4 regions of the Vibrio sp. RC586 genome follow, and region 1 is predicted to be linked to each of the others. Evidence: predicted binding sites of a transcription regulator. Region 1 holds the regulator's gene; each other region holds the start of a gene.
What was found. Region 1 encodes CRP, which controls carbon source genes, mostly activating them, when cyclic AMP is high. Its sites were predicted from a motif close to TGTGANNNNNNTCACA; they were not measured.
Positions count from the first base shown of each region.

Region 2: a site for CRP is predicted at 2,026-2,041, ahead of cdd (cytidine deaminase). Genes of this name have one in related genera too.
Region 3: a site for CRP is predicted at 1,964-1,979, ahead of udp (uridine phosphorylase). Genes of this name have one in related genera too.
Region 4: a site for CRP is predicted at 1,879-1,894, ahead of deoD (purine-nucleoside phosphorylase). Genes of this name have one in related genera too.

Region 1 is NZ_ADBD01000005.1:106,297-111,172, forward strand. Features, by position in the region: gene VOA_RS15005 (YheU family protein) at 5-214, shown strand; gene VOA_RS15000 (phosphoribulokinase) at 309-1,178, shown strand; gene crp (cAMP-activated global transcriptional regulator CRP) at 1,421-2,053, shown strand; gene VOA_RS14990 (DUF1338 domain-containing protein) at 2,135-2,926, opposite strand; gene astD (succinylglutamate-semialdehyde dehydrogenase) at 3,023-4,480, opposite strand; gene astA (arginine N-succinyltransferase) at 4,490-4,876, opposite strand, start outside.
Region 2 is NZ_ADBD01000007.1:355,779-360,654, reverse strand. Features, by position in the region: gene VOA_RS12500 (AEC family transporter) at 1-874, opposite strand, end outside; gene cdd (cytidine deaminase) at 1,034-1,921, opposite strand; gene VOA_RS12510 (LrgB family protein) at 2,092-2,766, opposite strand; gene VOA_RS12515 (CidA/LrgA family protein) at 2,757-3,131, opposite strand; gene sbcB (exodeoxyribonuclease I) at 3,160-4,584, opposite strand; gene VOA_RS12525 (L-cystine transporter) at 4,732-4,876, opposite strand, start outside.
Region 3 is NZ_ADBD01000007.1:595,769-600,644, reverse strand. Features, by position in the region: gene VOA_RS11525 (zinc/cadmium/mercury/lead-transporting ATPase) at 1-1,793, shown strand, start outside; gene udp (uridine phosphorylase) at 2,063-2,824, shown strand; gene VOA_RS11535 (hypothetical protein) at 2,906-3,736, opposite strand; gene metG (methionine--tRNA ligase) at 4,077-4,876, opposite strand, start outside.
Region 4 is NZ_ADBD01000008.1:375,022-379,897, forward strand. Features, by position in the region: gene VOA_RS08785 (hypothetical protein) at 1-995, opposite strand, end outside; gene deoD (purine-nucleoside phosphorylase) at 1,060-1,770, opposite strand; gene VOA_RS08775 (YbgA family protein) at 2,092-3,045, shown strand; gene VOA_RS08770 (MerR family transcriptional regulator) at 3,035-3,835, shown strand; gene phrB (deoxyribodipyrimidine photo-lyase) at 3,845-4,876, shown strand, end outside.

The DNA.
Region 1 (4,876 bases):
ATTTATGATCATTCCATGGCAACAAATTGCGCCGGAAACACTCGACAATTTGATCCGTGAATTTGTACTGCGTGAAGGCACAGATTATGGTGATGTAGAAGTGTCGCTGGAGGAAAAAATTGCTCAAGTACGCACGCAGTTACAATCAGGGCAAGCTGTGATCGTCTATTCAGAATTGCATGAAACCTTCGATATTAAATGCCATCCGTTTTAGCCAAGCAGTGACGGCTTCATTTTCCGTGCTATAGTCATTTCCGGGTGGTGCCTGAGTTAGCACCAAAATCAAGGACTTAAGGACAAGGTTTGTCATGTCAGCCAAACATCCGATTATTGCGGTGACGGGTTCTTCCGGCGCCGGTACCACAACCACCTCTGAAGCCTTTCGCAAGATGTTCAATATGATGAGCATCAAGCCTGCTTGGGTTGAGGGGGACAGTTTTCATCGCTTCACCCGTCCAGAAATGGATGTAGAAATCCGCAAGGCACGCGAGCAAGGTCGCCATATCAGTTACTTTGGTCCCCAAGCCAACGATTTCCCAACCCTTGAAGAATTCTTCCGCCAATACGGAAAAGTAGGCACCGGCCAAGTGCGCCGCTACTTGCACACCTTTGATGAAGCAGTGCCGTATAACCAGATGCCCGGCACGTTTACGCCTTGGCAATCACTGCCCGAAAACTCAGATGTGCTGTTTTATGAAGGCTTACACGGCGGTGTAGTCGATGGTGATGTCAATGTTGCACAACACGTCGACTTTTTGATTGGCATGGTGCCGATCGTTAACCTTGAGTGGATTCAGAAATACGTACGCGATACGCGCGATCGCGGCCATTCACGCGAAGCGGTGATGGATTCCATCGTCCGTTCAATGGACGACTACCTCAAATTCATCACCCCACAGTTTTCACGCACCCACATTAACTTTCAGCGTGTTCCTACGGTCGATACTTCTAACCCACTCAATGCCAAAGGCATTCCAACACTGGATGAGAGTTTTGTGGTGATCCGTTTTCGTGGCATCAAAAACGTCGATTTCCCATACTTGCTGGCGATGATTGATGGTTCATTCATGTCGCGCCACAACACCATCGTGGTTCCTGGTGGCAAAATGAGTTTTGCCATGGATTTGATTGTGCGTCCGCTACTGCAACAACTGATCGAAACCGGAAAAATCGGCTAGATCCGAACAGTGATGAATGCTTACTTTTCATACCGTGATCATGTGCACAATTTTGCGTAGCAAATCGGACTGGTGACACGATTAAAATCAAGAAATCGATTTCGAAAAAGGATACTATTCTTAACCGAAACATAAGATAGCTTGCAGCCTTGGGTAACACCTCTTATTCTAGTAAGCCCAATTGAGGCTTCGCTAAAATATGGATAGCGGCAAGCGTACCCTGCAGAGGAAGTGAGATTATTATGGTTCTAGGTAAACCTCAAACCGATCCAACACTAGAGTGGTTTCTTTCACATTGTCACATTCATAAGTACCCATCAAAAAGCACATTGATCCACGCGGGTGAGAAGGCGGAAACGCTGTACTACATCGTTAAAGGTTCAGTTGCGGTACTGATTAAAGATGAAGAAGGTAAAGAGATGATCCTCTCTTACCTGAACCAAGGTGATTTCATCGGTGAGCTTGGCTTGTTTGAAGAAGGCCAAGAGCGTACCGCTTGGGTTCGTGCTAAAACACCTTGTGAAGTGGCTGAGATCTCATTTAAGAAATTCCGTCAATTGATCCAAGTAAACCCAGATATCTTGATGCGCCTTTCAGGTCAAATGGCTCGTCGTCTGCAAGTGACCAGCCAGAAAGTTGGCGACCTTGCGTTCCTAGACGTAACGGGCCGTATCGCACAAACTCTGCTGAATCTTGCGCGTCAGCCAGATGCGATGACTCACCCAGATGGCATGCAAATCAAGATCACTCGCCAAGAGATCGGTCAAATCGTTGGCTGTTCTCGTGAAACCGTTGGCCGCATCCTGAAGATGCTGGAAGAGCAAAACCTGATCTCTGCCCACGGTAAAACCATCGTGGTTTACGGCACTCGCTAAGTGCTCCGATTAACCCGTATCGTGTTATAAAAAATAGCCACCCAACGGTGGCTATTTTTTTGCTTGTATCACACGGCAACCTCAGCGGTTCGTGCTTTCAAAAATCTTATCCGCCGATGCTTCGACAAATCCGGGGTAGAGCAACCCATTCGCCATTGGATAACGTTTGGCGAATTCATAAAACCCACCGGGGATCATCTCCGCACTTTCGTTAAAACGCACTAAGACTTTATCGGCCATGGTTGAAGATTGCTCCAGTAACACTTCAGGTGAGCCCTTTACTTCCCCACCCGATTCATTAATGCTAAATCCATGTTGACGCAGATGGTCATTGACCTGTTTTACTTCATGCAGCGCCTTGAGCTGATTCACGCTGACCGTAAAGTGGTTTGCGCCATAGCCATGCGCCGCAAGCCAAGCCGCATACTCGCTCTCTTTCGCTAAAATAAGATAGTCGGCATGGCTTAAGTTCCATAAACGGCCACCATACAGAAAAGCCTCGCCAGATAACGCTTCGGCATCGACCTGAGCCACCAACTTCGCCACAATCGCTTGCAGATCTGGGGAACACTCTTCCACTTTCAGTTCACTGATGAAGACTTTCGGTTGCAAAGGATCAGGATGTTCAAAATGCTTAGCGGCCAGCTTTTTGCTTTTGAATTCGTACTCACCACACGGTTGATAGCCGAGCGCCAGAAACGGCTTCGCCAACGTTTCTAATCCTAGCGGCGCGACATTAAATGTGCGCAGCGCAATGTGGTCATTAATCAGCGGCTCATCTTCTTGTAAGAGTTGATGCACTTTCTCTGCCGATGGGCAGAGGCGCTCAATATAATCATTCCAGAGCGATTGAAATAAAACGGTTGGCGTCATAACGCCTCCTTGTTAGTTCTGTAGCAAGAGTAAGAAATATCAACCTGTGACGAAAAAAGTGCCTACTTGGCTGCGCAGGCACAAAATAAATTATGATTAGAGTTCAACGCCTGGGCTCAAAGTCGCAGGAAGCAATGTTGTCTCCCCCTCCATTGAGGCCATCGGATAAGCGCAATAATCGGCGGCATAAAAAGCACTCGGGCGTAAATTGCCTGAAGCGCCAGGGCCACCAAACGGTGCATCACCACTGGCTCCGGTTAATTGGCGGTTACGATTGACGATGCCCGCACGAATATGATCGACAAAGTAATCCCACTCGTCATCGTCAGTCGAGACGAGTCCAGCGGATAAGCCAAATCGGGTTTCATTGGCAAGTTCTACCGCTTGCACCAAAGTCTGATAACGCACCACTTGTAGCAAAGGTCCGAAATATTCATCATCCGGCAAGCGCTCAATCGCCGTAACATCTATGATGGCCGGTGTGATAAACGCCGCATGCAAAGCGTGAGCTTCAAGTAGACTTTTTCCGCCTAACCCTTGTAAGTGGGCTTGCGCGTTGAGAATTGCTCGTGCTGCCGCTTCCGAAACTAACGGTCCCATAAAGGGGGCTGGCTCAGCAAAGGGCTGATCAATACGCAGCTTGGCCGTTACCGCAACCAGTTTATCGAGCAGTACATCGCCTTTCGTCCCTAGTGGCACATACAAGCGACGCGCACAGGTGCAACGCTGACCACTGCTGATAAACGCGGATTGAATAATGGTGTAGACAGTCGCGTCCAAATCGCCATAGTGATCCGAAATCACCATGGGGTTATTGCCGCCCATTTCCAGCGCCAACATTTTGTCCGGCTGACCGGCAAATTGGCGATGCAGCAGATGCCCAGTATTGGCACTGCCAGTAAACAGCAAACCATCAATCCCGCGTGATTGTGCCAACGCAATCCCCGTCTCTTTTGAGCCTTGAACCAGATTGATCACCCCAGCAGGCAAGCCAGCCTGTTGCCATAACTGCATCAAGACTTCGCCAGTCCACGGCGTTTGTTCGGAAGGCTTAAACACCACGGTATTGCCCGCCAGCAGTGCAGGCACTATGTGTCCGTTCGGCAAATGACCAGGGAAGTTATATGGCCCAAACACCGCCATCACGCCCAACGGCCGATGGCGCAATACCAGCTGATTACCCGCCGATTCACGCACCGTTTCACCGGTACGCTCATGGTAAGCACGAATCGAAATCGCGATTTTTCCGGCGATCGACGCCGCTTCCGTGCGCGTTTCCCACAGCGGTTTTCCCGTTTCTTTGGCAATCACTTGCGCAATACGCTCACTGTTGGTTTTCACTAATTCCGCAAAGGCCAATACCTTTTGTTCACGCTCGGCAAATGGGCATTTTTTCCAGTCTACGAACGCTCGGCGAGCCGCGTTTACCGCGGCTTCCACTTGTTCAACACTGGCACTGTAGCCTTGCCATAAAAGCTCATGGCTATAAGGCGTATGTGATTCCAGTTTTTCACCAGTTCCCGTCACCCAATTACCGGCTATCCAATGTGTCATGGCAATCCCCTACTGCGCCAAAATCCGTAAATAATCCCCAGTGCTCACTTCTAATGCTGCGGCGACTTTAGGCGAGATGATCACCGCGTTATCTTCTTGGCTGTAAGCCGCTTTGGCGGCCGTAGCGCGGAAGTTTTCAAACGAGGTGTTACACATAATAAAATTCTGCGAGCTGGAGTGCTCTGCCACTTCAACAATGGCGCGTACTGAGTGGCGCACCGATTCGATATTGTTCAGCTCACACTCCACGGTTGGGCCCGCATCAAAAATGTCGACATAATTGCGGCAGGTGAAGCCTTCTTTCTCAAGCAATACCAAGGCTGGCCGCGTGTTTTCATGCACTTGCCCTATCACGGCTTGCGCTTCTTTACTCAGCAAGTTGACGTAAATTGGCAA
Region 2 (4,876 bases), on a different contig from region 1:
ATAGAGAAAGGGCGATAAAGAGCAAAATGGGTAGGCTCAATAAGCTGAAGAAATTCCCAAATAGCACCATAGCGGCAACCTGAGCCGGTTCTATGTGGTAGCGTTCGGCAAAGAGGTAGTTCATCACCGCGGGTGGCAGCATGGTAAACAGCACCATCATTTGCAGTTGTAGAGGGGGTAGGGGAATGAAAAGATAAATCACCACAAACGCACAAGCGCCAGTAAGTAAAGATTGCACCGTAGAAATGATGCCCACTTTCAGGCCCTCTAAACGCAGATTGATCATTTGCGACCCGAGTGAAAGCAGCATCACCGGAACGGCGGCTTGCCCGAGTAAAGCGGTGGCGTTGTATAAGGGTGACCAGACAGAGACTCCACTTAGATTGAGTAGTAAAGCCAGTGAGGATGCTAAAAAAACAGGAGCGCTGAGCACTGTTTTCAACACGCTGCCTTTGCTTAACATGGCAACGCCTAAGCTAATGTGCAGACACATAGAGACCACAAACAGCAACACGGCAGAGGGGAGTGCTGTTTCGCCAAAAGCATAAGTAAACAGGGGAATCGCTAAATTACCGCTGTTGCGAAACATGTGTAGCGGAGCCCATGTTTTAAATGACCATCCGCCCAAACGACACACTCCTAGCATCAATACGCCAGGCAACAATACGGCAATGAGAGCTGAGATTAGCAGGGGTGTCTGCTGTGTATCCAGCGGCATGTTGACCAGTGAAGAAAACACCAACGCAGGCACAAAGGCCTCCATATTGATGCGATTGATCGGGCGAAAATCGGGTTTGAGCCAGAGGCCAATCAGATAACCAATCAGCACCAAGCTGATGACCGGAAAAAGTATCGCAACGATTTGTTCGAACATAGCTCGCTAGAGATGCGTGTAAAAAGCGCAAATTATCAGGCTTTATTCAGAACGTCATGGTAGGTGATGGAAAAATGTGCGCACGACAGCTTTCGCAAGCGGTTTAGCAAAAGTGTTGGTACAAAAAAGTGAAGAGGCCAGCGGCCTCTTCTTTTCGATTTACAGTGAAAGATAGGAGAGCGGGATATCCGGATTAATCACTTCCAGTGTCGCTTGTGTATCGGCAAGATGGCTGATTTTACCGGTTGTACTTTCTACTAGTGCAGCGGCTTCGATTTCCTCAAACGATTCACCCATCATCATGGCTTGTGCTAAGGCCACTTGTAGCGGTGGCAAGCTTGGGTTAAATGCAGCATTTTCGGCATACGCGCCAAGGTAAACTGCACCACTGCGCATTTTCAGTGCAACCCCACTGAAGTTTTGGGTATAAGGTGAATGGCTGATGTTCATCGCACGCAGGGCTTGTTGGATCAACTCTTCATCATCGTTAGTGGTTTTACCATGATTGACTGGGCTCATCAGGCCTGAATCAATACCGAGATCGGCAGGGCCAAACGATTCGGGTAGATACTCTTGTAAGCTTTTTGCTGCACGTTTTGGAAGCTGGATTCTCAGCGAAGAGGCGGTGGTCAGCTCATTCATAAACTGGCGACAATGGCCACAAGGACTGAAGTTGATGGTAATGTCGGCAACGCCTTGTTCACCTTTCATCCAAGCATGGCTGATGGCGCATTGCTCTGCGTGAACGGTTTGACCTAATTGTGCACCAGTGAATTCCATATTTGCACCAAGATAGAGGCGACCTGAGATGCCACGTACGATGGCGCCTACATAAAATTCGGAAATAGGCGCAAAAGAGTAAGCGGCGGCAATCGGTAAAAGCGCAACGCGCAGGTCGGCATCTTCAAGTCCGGAAAGGGTCAATAATTGCTGGTACTGCTCGGCAGAGAAAGTAGCATCGAAATTGTTGGCCAGCACCAATTCGCGTAAGTAAGGGGCAAAAGAGGCGGGCATCTGTTGTAATGCTTGTTCAACACGGTTTCTCATAGTGATTCCTTTTCGTAGCATGGGATCCTATTTTAGGGAATATGAGATTTTATTTAGTGATTTAAGTCACACTAAAGGCTGCAATAATTATCAGTGTTTCATTGTTAGAGTGATGTCACACATGATATCGATTGCAGCCCGATGATATGTGATATCACTCTAAGAGTGGTTTAGTTCAGCCAGAGAGCCAACGCGAATAAGCTTGGTGCAAAAACCGAAGTAATAACGCCGCATATCACTAAAGCTAAAGAGCTAAAGGCGGCATCACGCGGATCTTTCTCGGCGCATGTTGCTGTACCGAGAGCGTGAGAAACGGTTCCCATCGTCAAGCCACGAGCAATCGGGTGGGTAATGTTGAGCAGTTTGTAGATGGGGTAAGCAAGGATTGCCCCAAAGAGGCCAACGAGTAGTACCAAAATCGCAGCGATAGCCGGTTCTCCCCCCAATTGACGGGCGACTTCCATGGCAATCGGTGTCGTTACTGATTTCCCCATTAATGCCGCGATTAAGGGGATGTCCGCTCCCATGGATACTGCAATCAAGCTGGCTGTGATCATCGACATCACACTGCCCACGCCACACGCTAAAGCGATAAGACGCCAGTTGGCACGAATTTGCGGTAATTGTTCATAGAGCGGGTAAGCCAGAGCAACCACGGCAGGTTGCAGCAAGTAACTCAGCCACTGATTATCGGCATAGTAGGTTTCAAAAGGCACTTTCAGATAGGTCAGCAACGGGATCAGTATCCCAATACTGATTAACAATGGGTTGGCTAACGGTGTTTTGCATTTTTGTGCGAGCCAACGCGCCGCGAAAAACACCAGCAGAGTGATGATCAACCACATGATTTTTTCCCCTTCTTCAGCATGCGATCCAGTATCAGTCCCAGTGTCACCATAACAATTAAGGTGCCACCGATAGCGCTGGCAAGGATCGGTGCGATGTTAGCCAGTAGCGTATCGAAGTGCACCATCAAGCCGACACTGATCGGGACGAACAGTAAAATCATGTAGCGGATAAAAAGGGTGGCGCTAGGTTTGACCCATTCGACAGGTACTAAACCGCTGGCCATCAAGCCAAATAGGATCAGTAACCCTATGATGCTGCCGGGAATGGCAATGCCTAACCAAGTTTGTAAGTTGATGCCTGCCAAGAGACAGAGAAAAATCAGTCCCATCGAGACGCAGTATTGAGCTATTTTTTTGATCATTAATGAAGTCAGCAAGTAAAAATAAACGTTAGTGAGCGAGCTTTTCAACGTAATGGTAGACGGATTTTAAAATCGCCATTTTCTTTTCGTCAGTCTGATGTTCATGAACTAAGTTTTCCAAATTGAGCATATAGCTTTCAAGGTTACGTTCAAAATAGTCACGACAATGCGCTGCCCAGCGGCGCTGCTCGGCATCGGTTAAGGTATGTGGGTAATGGCGAGCGCGGTAACGGAACAACAGTGGTTCGATACGTTTATCTGCCACTTTAATCTCAAGGCTGCCAAGATTATCCGGTGATGTGGTACGAATGATCTCCATCGCCGCACGATCGGCAGGCGAGAAGAACCCTTCATACAATTGGCTATCCACATTGTTTTCCTTGGCAAACTCGCGCTCTTGACTGAATACCGTCACCAGTTTTTCACGAATTTCTGGGTGCTGACGAATCACATTCAAATGGGCAAGACACTGTTCGCGATCAATACCAATCTTTTCAGCATTCTCTGCTGTCAGAGTCTTGGCTGGAGCAAGAATAGGGCATTTGTTGAGATGCACTAATTTCACCGGAACGGGCAGTTCATCGGGCGCTAAGTCTTCATAACGCGTATAGAGGCGTGCTTGCAACGCATCTGCATCCAAATCCAACAGCGGCTGAGGGTCTTTACCCAAATCCACCATAATCACCGCATTTTGATTGGTCGGATGCCAAGCAATCGGCACAATCCAACTGGTGTAGTGACGCTCACGTCCAAGCATACCGGAAACATGCATCAGCGGGGTTTGGTTAACGATATCAATCAGCTCAGTCAGCTTGCGTTTGTGGCGCATGTTGAAGAAATAGTCGAACAACTTAGGCTGCGCGGCTTTGATCTTTTTCGCCAATTCAATCGTGGCAATCACGTCAGCCATCGCATCGTGCGCGTTGCTGTGCTCAATGCCGTTGGCAACAGAAAGGTGTTCTAACTTAAAGCTAGTAAAGCCTTCATCATTCTCTGGCCATTCGATGCCTTCAGGGCGCAGAGCATAGCAAGCTCGGATCACATCCAGTAGATCCCAACGTGAATTGCCGTGTTGCCAGCTCCAGGCATACGGGTCGATAAAGTTGCGATAACAGGTGTAGCGTGTCACTTCATCATCAAAACGAATGCTGTTGTAGCCTAAGCTGGTGGTGTTTGGCGTGGAGAGTTCAGCGTGAATACGGGCGATAAATTCTGGCTCTGGTAAGCCTAAACTATTCGCTTTCTGTGGAGTAATTCCGGTGATCAACGCCGCTTCAGGAGCGGGTAGATAATCATTTGGTAATTGGCAGTAAATCACCAGCGGCTCACCAATGATGTTGAAATCCATATCGGTACGAACACCCGCAAACTGACTAGGGCGATCCTTCGCGGGATTCACTCCCCAAGTCTCGTAGTCGAAAAAGAAGAATGTGGGCTGGTATTCTTGCTGCATGTGGCCTTACCAAATCGCTGAAAGTTGCCGTCATTAGACCATCCTGCCCCTGACATAGCAATTGCTGCTCTTTCGGTAATCCGTTATTTGTTCAGCCTTTCAACAAAAAAGCCGATGCTTGGCATCGGCTTTGAAAAGAACGCAAGATTATGCTTGCTGAGTTTGTTGCTCAGATTCTTCGCTTGTCTGTTTGAGCAAACGGCTTGTGACTGTGCCAGCTGTCATCGAACCCGATACGTTGAGTGCAGTACGCGCCATATCAATTAGTGGCTCGATAGAAATCAGTAGTGCG
Region 3 (4,876 bases), on a different contig from region 1:
GTTCAGACGACATCAGTCGTTGGATTTTCATTGCAACCTGTCTATGGGGTTTATTCCCTATCATCCAACAAGCTTGGCGTTTGGCGAAATCGGGTTCTCCTTTCTCGATTGAAACGCTAATGTCCGTTGCCGCTATCGGGGCCTTATATCTCGGCGAAACCTTAGAAGCCGCTATGGTCTTACTGCTGTTTTTGATTGGTGAGCGACTGGAAGCTTACGCGGCATCACGGGCGCGCACGGGTGTACAAGCCCTGATGGCGTTGGTGCCCGAAAATGCCCTACGAATTGAAAATGGTCAACGTATCACAGTGCCTGCGGCGCAGTTACAGCCTGGAGATATTATCGAAGTGGCTCCTGGTGGGCGTCTTCCAGCTGATGGTCGTTTGCTTGCTAGCGCGAGCCTAGATAATAGCGCACTAACGGGGGAATCGCTGCCGGTGGAGCTGACAGAGGGCGATCGTGTTTCGGCGGGTTGCGTCATTGTTGACAAAGTCGTGCAGGTCGAAATTACCTCTAAACAAGGTGAAAATGCGATCGATCGTATTTTGCACATGATCGAAGAAGCGGAGTCACGCAAAGCGCCGTTGGAGCGTTTCCTAGATAAATTCAGCCGTTGGTACACGCCATTAATGATGTTGGTCGCGATTGCGGTGATCATCATTCCACCATTGGCATTTGGTGCCGATTGGCAAACGTGGATCTACCGTGGTTTGGCGCTGCTGTTGATTGCTTGTCCTTGTGCATTAGTGATTTCAACGCCTGCTGCGATTACATCCGGTCTAGCGGCTGCGGCACGCCGTGGGGCTTTGATTAAAGGTGGGGCGGCATTAGAGCAATTAGGAAAAATCGAAACCATTGCGTTTGATAAAACGGGCACTTTGACGGAAGGTAAACCACAAGTGACGGATATCATTCCTTACCAAGATTGGGATGGCCTTACCTTATTAGCGCAGGCCGCAGCGATAGAGATGGGTTCACATCATCCATTGGCTACATCGCTCGTTGCTAAAGCGCAAGCTGCTCAGTTGGATATTCCAGAAGCTGAAGATCGTACGGCGTTGGTCGGCCGTGGAATTCGTGGCCATATCAATGGGGTAGCGTACAGTATTTTAGCGCCAAATCGAGTAGACACAGCTTTACCGGATGCAGTCGTTCAACAAGTAGCAGCTCTTGAAGCAGAAAGTAAAACTGTTGTGGTGATGTTAGAAGGAGAGAGCGTTGTCGGTGTTATTGCTTGGCAAGATACCTTGCGTGATGATGCGCGCCAAGCTGTTGAAGCTTTGCAGAACATCGGTGTGAATGCATTGATGTTGACCGGCGACAATGAACGCAGTGCTGCGGCGATGAGCCGTCAACTCAATATGGATTTTCGTGCAGGATTATTGCCCCAAGATAAAGTGCGTTATATCCAACAGTTGGCGCAAAACCAACGAGTTGCCATGGTCGGGGATGGCATTAATGATGCGCCCGCGATGAAAGAAGCAAGTATAGGTATTGCGATGGGCGGTGGTACCGATGTCGCACTAGAAACCGCCGATGCTGCAATTACCCACAACCGTTTGGTTGAGCTTGCGGGGATGATTGAGCTTTCACGCGCCACGTTGAGCATCATTCGCCAAAACGTCACCTTATCATTAGGACTCAAAGTCGTGTTTTTGGTCACAAGCCTACTGGGTATCACAGGTCTATGGGTCGCGGTGCTTGCCGATAGTGGGGCAACAGCACTGGTTACACTCAACGCGTTGCGTTTGCTCAAGTTCCGTACTCAAAATTCATCTTCTCAATCCTCATAATGGACGTTCAACTAGGGGAAGTCCCCCTAGTTGAAATGATGCCATCATTCTAATGAGCCAGCTCCTACATAGCCTTTCCGTATATATGGATAGATTTGCAGCACAGATACATTTGCATTGTGATATTGATCGATAATTTGTGAAAGTTTGTCACTCATTGCTCTTTTCCTTGTGATTGAAATCACTTAATTAGATGACTCTATCAGGTACAGTGTCTCAGTACCCTAAATGATAAGTGCGCTGAATAGACGCAATGAAGGAGCCCCCTTATGACCAAAACTGTATTTCACCTTGGTGTGACCGAAGCTGATTTAAATGGTGCAACATTAGCCATTATTCCGGGTGATCCTGCTCGTGTGCAGAAAATTGCGGAGCTGATGGATAACCCAGTTTTCCTCGCTAGCCATCGTGAATATACCGTGTACCGCGCGGAGCTGGATGGCCAGTCTGTTGTGGTTTGTTCAACCGGTATTGGTGGCCCTTCAACGTCGATTGCGGTTGAAGAATTGGCACAATTGGGTGTGCGCACTTTCCTGCGTGTTGGCACTACAGGTGCTATTCAGCCCCACGTTAATGTGGGTGACATGATTGTTACAACTGGTTCAGTGCGTTTGGATGGTGCAAGCCTGCACTTCGCACCGATGGAATTCCCTGCTGTACCGGATTTTGATGTTGCAACCGCAATGAAAGCGGCGGCACAAGAAAGCGGTGCGGCGGTACATATGGGTATCACGGCTTCTTCTGATACCTTCTACCCAGGCCAAGAGCGTTACGACACTTTTACTGGTCGCGTCGTGCGCCGTTTCCAAGGCTCCATGAAAGAGTGGCAAGAGATGGGCGTGCTGAACTTTGAAATGGAATCCGCAACTCTGTTGACCATGTGTGCAAGTTCAGGTTTGAAAGCGGGCTGTGTAGCGGGTGTGATCATCAACCGTACTCAGAAAGAGATCCCAGACCACGCGACACTGAAAGAAACCGAAGCGCGCTCAATCAAAGTCGTGGTGGAAGCTGCGCGTAAGATGCTCAAATAATTCATAGACTCCTTAGTTATTACTAAAGAGTATGACTAAAAAGCGCCACCTTGTGTGGCGCTTTCTGTTTTCCGCTTCTGTTTAAGCGACAACGAGTTGCGGCAAAGGGTGATAAAGGCTTTCCACCAGATCATTGAGCATATGATCGTAAACCTGAGCAATGGTTGATGAAAGCTCAGAGCTTAATTGGTACAGCGCATCGCTCTCCAACTCTACGTGAGTATTGTCCGTCACCTCATTGAGTTGACGCATTGCGGATGAACAGACTGGCGAGCCCAGCGTTAAGGGGCTGATTAGCGCCAATTGATTCAGCTTGCGTTGCATCATTTCACAATAATGTCTTATACGTAACCCGTTGTTTTCATTTCGAGTATCGTCAATACACAGGCGTAATTGAGTCAGTGTCTCCATTGCATCAAAAATTTGCTGCCAGTTCATATGGTACTCATCACTCAGTTCTTCACGACCTGATTCCGCTAACCATGCCAATACCACATCATCCATCAAATACATGCAGTGGCGGATCAGCTTGCCATGCAAGCGTTGATTCTTGCTCACGTTAGCTTGTGACCACTCGTTTAACACCTTCTTTAATGAGTTCTGCAAAATCCGATAAGACGGTCTGTTATCAAAATGGGCGATTTGGATCAGTTGCTCTGATTTCTCCAACAAGTGCTGTTGTAAATCTTGCAGATGGAGTTGCCTTTGCTGAGTCATTCCTTGTTGACCAAGCCCTAACTGACTAAGAGTTTGGTGAGTCAAACTACGATGCTGGCGACACAGGGCAAGTACTTCGCGCAAACAAACAAGCAACTCAAATTTACGCTGCTGCGCAGAGTGCTTTTGTTGAGAAAGTGTGTAAATCAAGCCAAGAATAGCCACTGAAACAAGCATTGAAATCGTCACAAACATAGTTACCTCCGTGTTGGTGTTTGACGGTTCCTCTCTGTATTTGAAAGAGAGAGAAGAGAGGATGTTGGGAATAGTGCAGTTTGAATGCCAGAGAATTACTGATTTAAAATCAATTAATTAGAAATTTGTTGTGATTTTTAATGCACATTTATGGGGCAAGCTGCGCAAATAATGTGAGTTAAGGTGGGTATTTTCAGGAAAGCTATTCTGAGTTCTAGGAAGAGAAGTGTGCCAGTGTAGTCGTAATGTTCAATAACAAAAAAGCCTTTGCAGTCGCAAAGGCTTTAAAGGCTCTCATCTCTCAACATTGATGAGAGACGAGAATAAAGGATGGCGAGAATTACATCACGCGCATGCCTGCTTGAGCACCTTGATGCGGTTCAAGCAACCACAGGTCACTACCGCCAGGACCAGCCGCGAGGATCATGCCTTCTGACATACCAAACTTCATCTTACGTGGTTTGAGGTTTGCTACGACGACAGTGTATTTACCAATCAGATCTTCTGGTTTGTAAGCAGACTTAATACCAGAGAAGACTTGACGGGTTTCACCGCCGATGTCCAGTTCAAACTTCAGTAACTTGTCTGATTTCTCGACCGCTTCACAAGAAAGAATCTTGGCAATACGCAGATCAACTTTCGCGAAATCATCGAACTCAATTTCAGCCGCTAGGGGATCTTTGCTCAGTTCCGTTTCTGCGCTCTTTGGTTTTGCTGCGTCTGCCGCGGCTTTTTCTGCTGCCGCTTCCGCTTTCGACGCTTCAATCATGGCTTCAACGTGTTTCGGATCGATACGGTTGAACAGCGCTTTGAATGGCGTGACCGCATGATCCGTTAGCGGAGTTGCTACGCCTTCCCAAGTCAGTTCTTGGTTAAGGAAAGCTTCAGTACGCTCTGCCAACGCAGGCATCACTGGCTTGAGGTAAGTCATCAGTACGCGGAATAGGTTAATGCCTACCGTACAGATGTCTTGCAGTGCTTGGTCTTGGCCTTCTTGTTTCGCGACAACCCAAGGGGCTTTTTCATCCACATACTGGTTCGCTTTGTCTGCCAATGCAGTAATTTCACGGATGGCACGACCAAACTCACGCGCTTCAAACAGCTCAGCAATACGATCGGCTGCGCCAGCAAATTCAGCAT
Region 4 (4,876 bases), on a different contig from region 1:
ATGTAAATCGAAACACGTTTCTCCGGATCGCACATATCCAACACATGTAAATAGTGTGCATACGAGGTGTAAGGTGGTCGAATCACTGCCCCTTTAGAGGGGTAGTGGAACTGAGCCATGTTGCCCATCGGATCCTCCACATTGGCTCGAGCCAGAATTAACTGGTAGTGGTTATCAATCCGTTCTCGAAGTAGTGTGGCATTTTGAGGGGGCGAGGCTTGGGTTTCTGCCTGATATGCTCGAGGTACAAAACGCGCAGGCGTTTGGTACGGGTCGTGGTCTAGGCTACCAATGGGTTCTTCTTTGGCGGAGTAGTTTAGATGTTGGCAGAGAATGTATCCTGTTTGGGCATCGCCCGTGGCTATCCAATACACACCATTTTGGCTGTGCGCCTGTAAAGGTTGGTAGTGAGAGGCGAAATGATACGCTTTAGCATGGTTGATCCAACGCGCATCGATCATTGCTAATTTGCGTCGGCAACGGCTGGCAATATGGTCAAGATGATCGTAAAACGTCTTAGGATTTATCGCCAATTTACGGCAGATTTCACGCACTGAATAGCCGGTAAACAGTAGCCCGAGCAGTGATTCTTGGAAATTGAGTTTATGGTTTGCCCCCGACCATTTATCAACAAAAGTCGCGTGGCAGGCTTTGCAGCGGTAACGCTGACGATCACCACTATAACCAAAGGCATGGTACAGCTGCTTGTGAGTGTGCACAGATAACCCCGTATTCGTGCAAGCCGGATTATGGCAAGCGGGGAGGCCTTCGCTGTGCAATTGACGTAAGCGGTGCAGTTCATTCACCACTTCGCGATTGTTAAGTAAGGGGGGGAAAGCTCCACATTCACGACAAACCATCGCTGGCCGTTTCGGGTTTGCGCGCTGCAAAACGTAATGTTTTGCTTCACTCAATCCAAAGTTGTCACACGCCAATGTTTTACAAAAGTTGAGTTGTAAACCTTCTGCGTCCGGTGGTAGTTGGTCGTTAGGCACGATCTCCCCCTCGGGGTATTTCTGACCGTCAGACCTTTTGGCCTGACGGTGATGACAAGATAAATTAGATGTTGATTGCGGTTTCAAGCGCGACTTTCATCATGTCATTAAATGATTTTTGACGATCTTCAGAGCTGAGTTTTTCACCACGCAGAATGTGGTCAGAAACAGTCAAAATCGTCAGTGCACGAGCGCCAAGGTCAGCGGCTACACCGTAGATACCAGCTGCTTCCATATCCACACCTAAAATGCCCAGTTTCTTCATTTTTTCGAAGATTTCTGGCTCAGGGGTGTAGAACAGATCCGCAGAGAAAACGTTACCCACTTTCACTGGTACTTGTTGAGTACGCGCTTGATTCACGGCAGTTTCCAGCAGATCGTAATCCGCGATCGCAGCAAAATCATGACCGCTGAAGCGGATGCGGTTTACTTTAGAGTCGGTCGATGCACCCATGCCGATCACCACGTCCATCAGTTTCACATCGTCACGCACTGCGCCACAGCTACCGATACGAATAATGTTCTTCACGCCATATTCTGCAATCAACTCATGGACATAGATGCTGCAAGATGGAATGCCCATCCCATGGCCCATGACAGACACTTTTTTGCCTTTATAAGTGCCAGTAAAACCAAACATGCTGCGTACATCGCACACTTGCTTCACGTCTTCTAAGAAGGTTTCTGCAATGTATTTTGCGCGTAGTGGGTCGCCTGGCATCAATACGGTTTCAGCAAAATCACCAGCTTGTGCATTAATGTGTGGGGTTGCCATGGTTATTCTCCAATTCAGTTCAGCCAACGGAGTAAAGATTGATTACAAATCCTGTTGGCTGAGGATTTATCTGTTGCGCCAATACTAGCCAGTATAGACAGGGCTCCTTGAGAGGGTTGTCACAAAATACTCTCTTTCAAACGGAATTTAAGAGGTTGATAACGAAATATGTTGAAATTGATAAGGCAACCGTTGAGCTAATCGTTTGGCTAGTGTGTAGGTGTATTTCGTGTACAAAAATAAAATTTGTATAGCTTGTGGTGGCGTGCTATAGATCTTGTACGGAAATTTTAATTGTACAGATAAGTGTTGGAGACTCGTATGCAGACCACGCCGCTCAAAATTGGCATCAGTGCTTGTCTTCTCGGGGCGAAAGTACGCTTCGATGGCGGGCACAAAATCAGCCATTTCGTTACAGATGAACTCGCGCGTTACGCTGAATTTGTTTCTGTCTGCCCTGAAATGGGGATGGGCTTGCCAGTGCCACGAGCAACCTTACGGCTGATCTCTGAGAGTGAACGGATTGCCTTGGTGGAAACCAAAGATGGCACTCGTGACCATACCGAAGGGCTGGAACGCTATTCGCAGCAAAAAATCGCTGAGTTGCAAACCTCAGATCTTTGCGGCTATATCGTCTGTGCGAAGTCCCCAAGTTGCGGTATGGAACGAGTCAAAGTGTACAAACAGCATGGCACTGAGAAAGAGGGGGTGGGTATTTACACTCGAATCTTGATGGAAAAAATGCCTTGGTTGCCTGTTGAAGAGGATGGTCGTTTGAATGATCCAGTGCTACGTGAAAACTTCATCACTCGTCTGTATTGCTTGCATGATTTTCATCTCAGTATGGGTGAATTGCCTAGTGCCAAAAAAGTGGTGGATTTCCACTCTCGCTACAAATTGAGTTTGATGGCGCATCATCCAGAGTCCTATCGGGCTTTGGGAAAATTGGTGGCCAATGTGAAACAGTATCCGCTGGATACTTTTATTCAGGAGTACCGCTTAGGTTTGATGCAGGCCTTGGCTCACCGTGCCAGTCGCAAGAACAACACCAATGTGCTGATGCATCTGCAAGGGTATTTCAAACGCTCGCTCAACAAATTGCAAAAAGCAGAATTGTCGCAAGTGATCGAAAGCTACCGATTAGGTGAACTGCCACTGCTTGCGCCACTGACTTTGCTAAAACATTATCTCGCGTTGTATCCCGATGGGTATCTTGATCAACAACGCTATCTGAATCCTTATCCTTCGGAGTTGAAATTACGTTATGGCTTGTGATGAAAAACGTTACGCGATTCGCGAAGTAGCAGAGATAACCGGCGTAAAGCCTGTAACTCTGCGTGCATGGCAGCGTCGGTATAATTTGGTGCAGCCGGATCGTACTGAAAAAGGGCACCGTTTGTTCACCGAGCAAGACATCGAAATGATCCGCCAAATCCAAAGCTGGCTGGCGAAAGGGGTGGCGATTGGTAAAGTCGGGCCACTGTTACAAAGTGGTGTGACTGATCCAGAATTCGCCCCACAAAGTGCTCACCAACTGGAAGAGTGCGAAGCTTTACTCACGGCATTGGCTGCATTACAGCGCTCCAAAGCAGAGCAGATCATCGCAACTGTATTAAAAGAATACCCACTGAATGTGATGCAAGCTCAGTTTTTACAGCCTGTTGCAGAAGCTTTAGAAAGAGTGAAAGGGCCACTGCGTTCCCTACAAATGGGGCTGTTTCGCATTCTAATGTTGACTAAGTTAGCGTTTATTCTCGATGCTGAAAACAAAGCCTCCACCAAAGGCAAGTGTTTGTGCATCAGTTTGGACGAAGCTGGTTCACTCAATGCTTGGCTATGGGCTCTCGCTTGGGCAGAAAAAGGTTATCAAGTGACTCTACTTGAAGCGGTAGAGGATATTCGCGGTTTACAAGATCATCCCAGTCTAGCTTCATATCACACCTTGGCGCTTCATGCTCATCGCTCTTTGCCAGCCACGCAGCTCTCGGCATTAGACAGTTTGCAACAGCGGTTTGGTGATCGGTGTGTGCTGTCCGAGGTATTGCAACAGTTACAACAGCAATAAGGTATTGGTATGCGATTGGTTTGGTTGCGGCGCGATCTGCGCTGCGTCGATAACAGTGCACTCTCGGCGGCTATTGCAAGTGGTGACCCCGTGGTGGCGGTGTACCTTGCTACACCGAAGCAGTGGCAACAGCACCATTTAGCTCCGATACAAGCGGATTTTATCTGGCGGCGTTTGGGAGCCCTGCAGCAAGAACTCGCGAAGCTGAATGTTCCGCTTCTTTATCGCCAAGTTGCTGATTTCCATGATGCTGCCGAGGTGATCTGTCAGTTAGCGAAGACTCTTAAAGCCAAGCAGGTATTCGCGAATCGAGATTATGAGCTGGATGAACAGCAGCGTGATCTCCGCACGGAGCAGCGGCTCGCAGAACAGCAGATTGCATGGTGGGCATTTGATGATAAGTGCATTCTTCCTCCTGGCTCTGTACGCACTCAGCAAGGTGAGTTTTTTAAAGTGTTCACCCCTTTTAAACGTGCGTGGCTGAGCTTGTTTCAACCCCCAACGATTGTCAAAAACTCTCCAGCCTTGAAAGGGATAATCCCCTCTGAATTAACAGATTGGATTTGGAATAGTGAACAAGCGTTTGATTACGAGAGAGTCGATAGCTCCCAATGGCCTGTGGAGTTTGAAACCATACGTAATCAGTTGCGCGATTTTTGCCGAGAGCGAGTGCAGGATTACCATCAATGGCGTGATTTCCCTGCGCGTACAGGTACGAGTTCGCTCTCCCCCTATCTAGCGATTGGTGCTTTGTCGGCGCGTCAATGTGTTGCTCGTTTGTATCGTGAATCGGCAATGGGGGTCCTTGGCGAAGGGGCTCAAGTCTGGTTAAGTGAACTGATTTGGCGTGAGTTCTATCAGCATTTGGTCGCGCGGGAACCCAATCTTTCCAAAAGCCGTGATTTTCATGAGTGGGGATCTCACCTTGAATGGTGGAACGATCACGAAAAATTTCAACGTTGGTGTGAAGGCCAAACCGGGTATCCGATCGTCGATGCCGCGATGCGCCAACTTAATCAAACGGGATGGATGCACAATCGG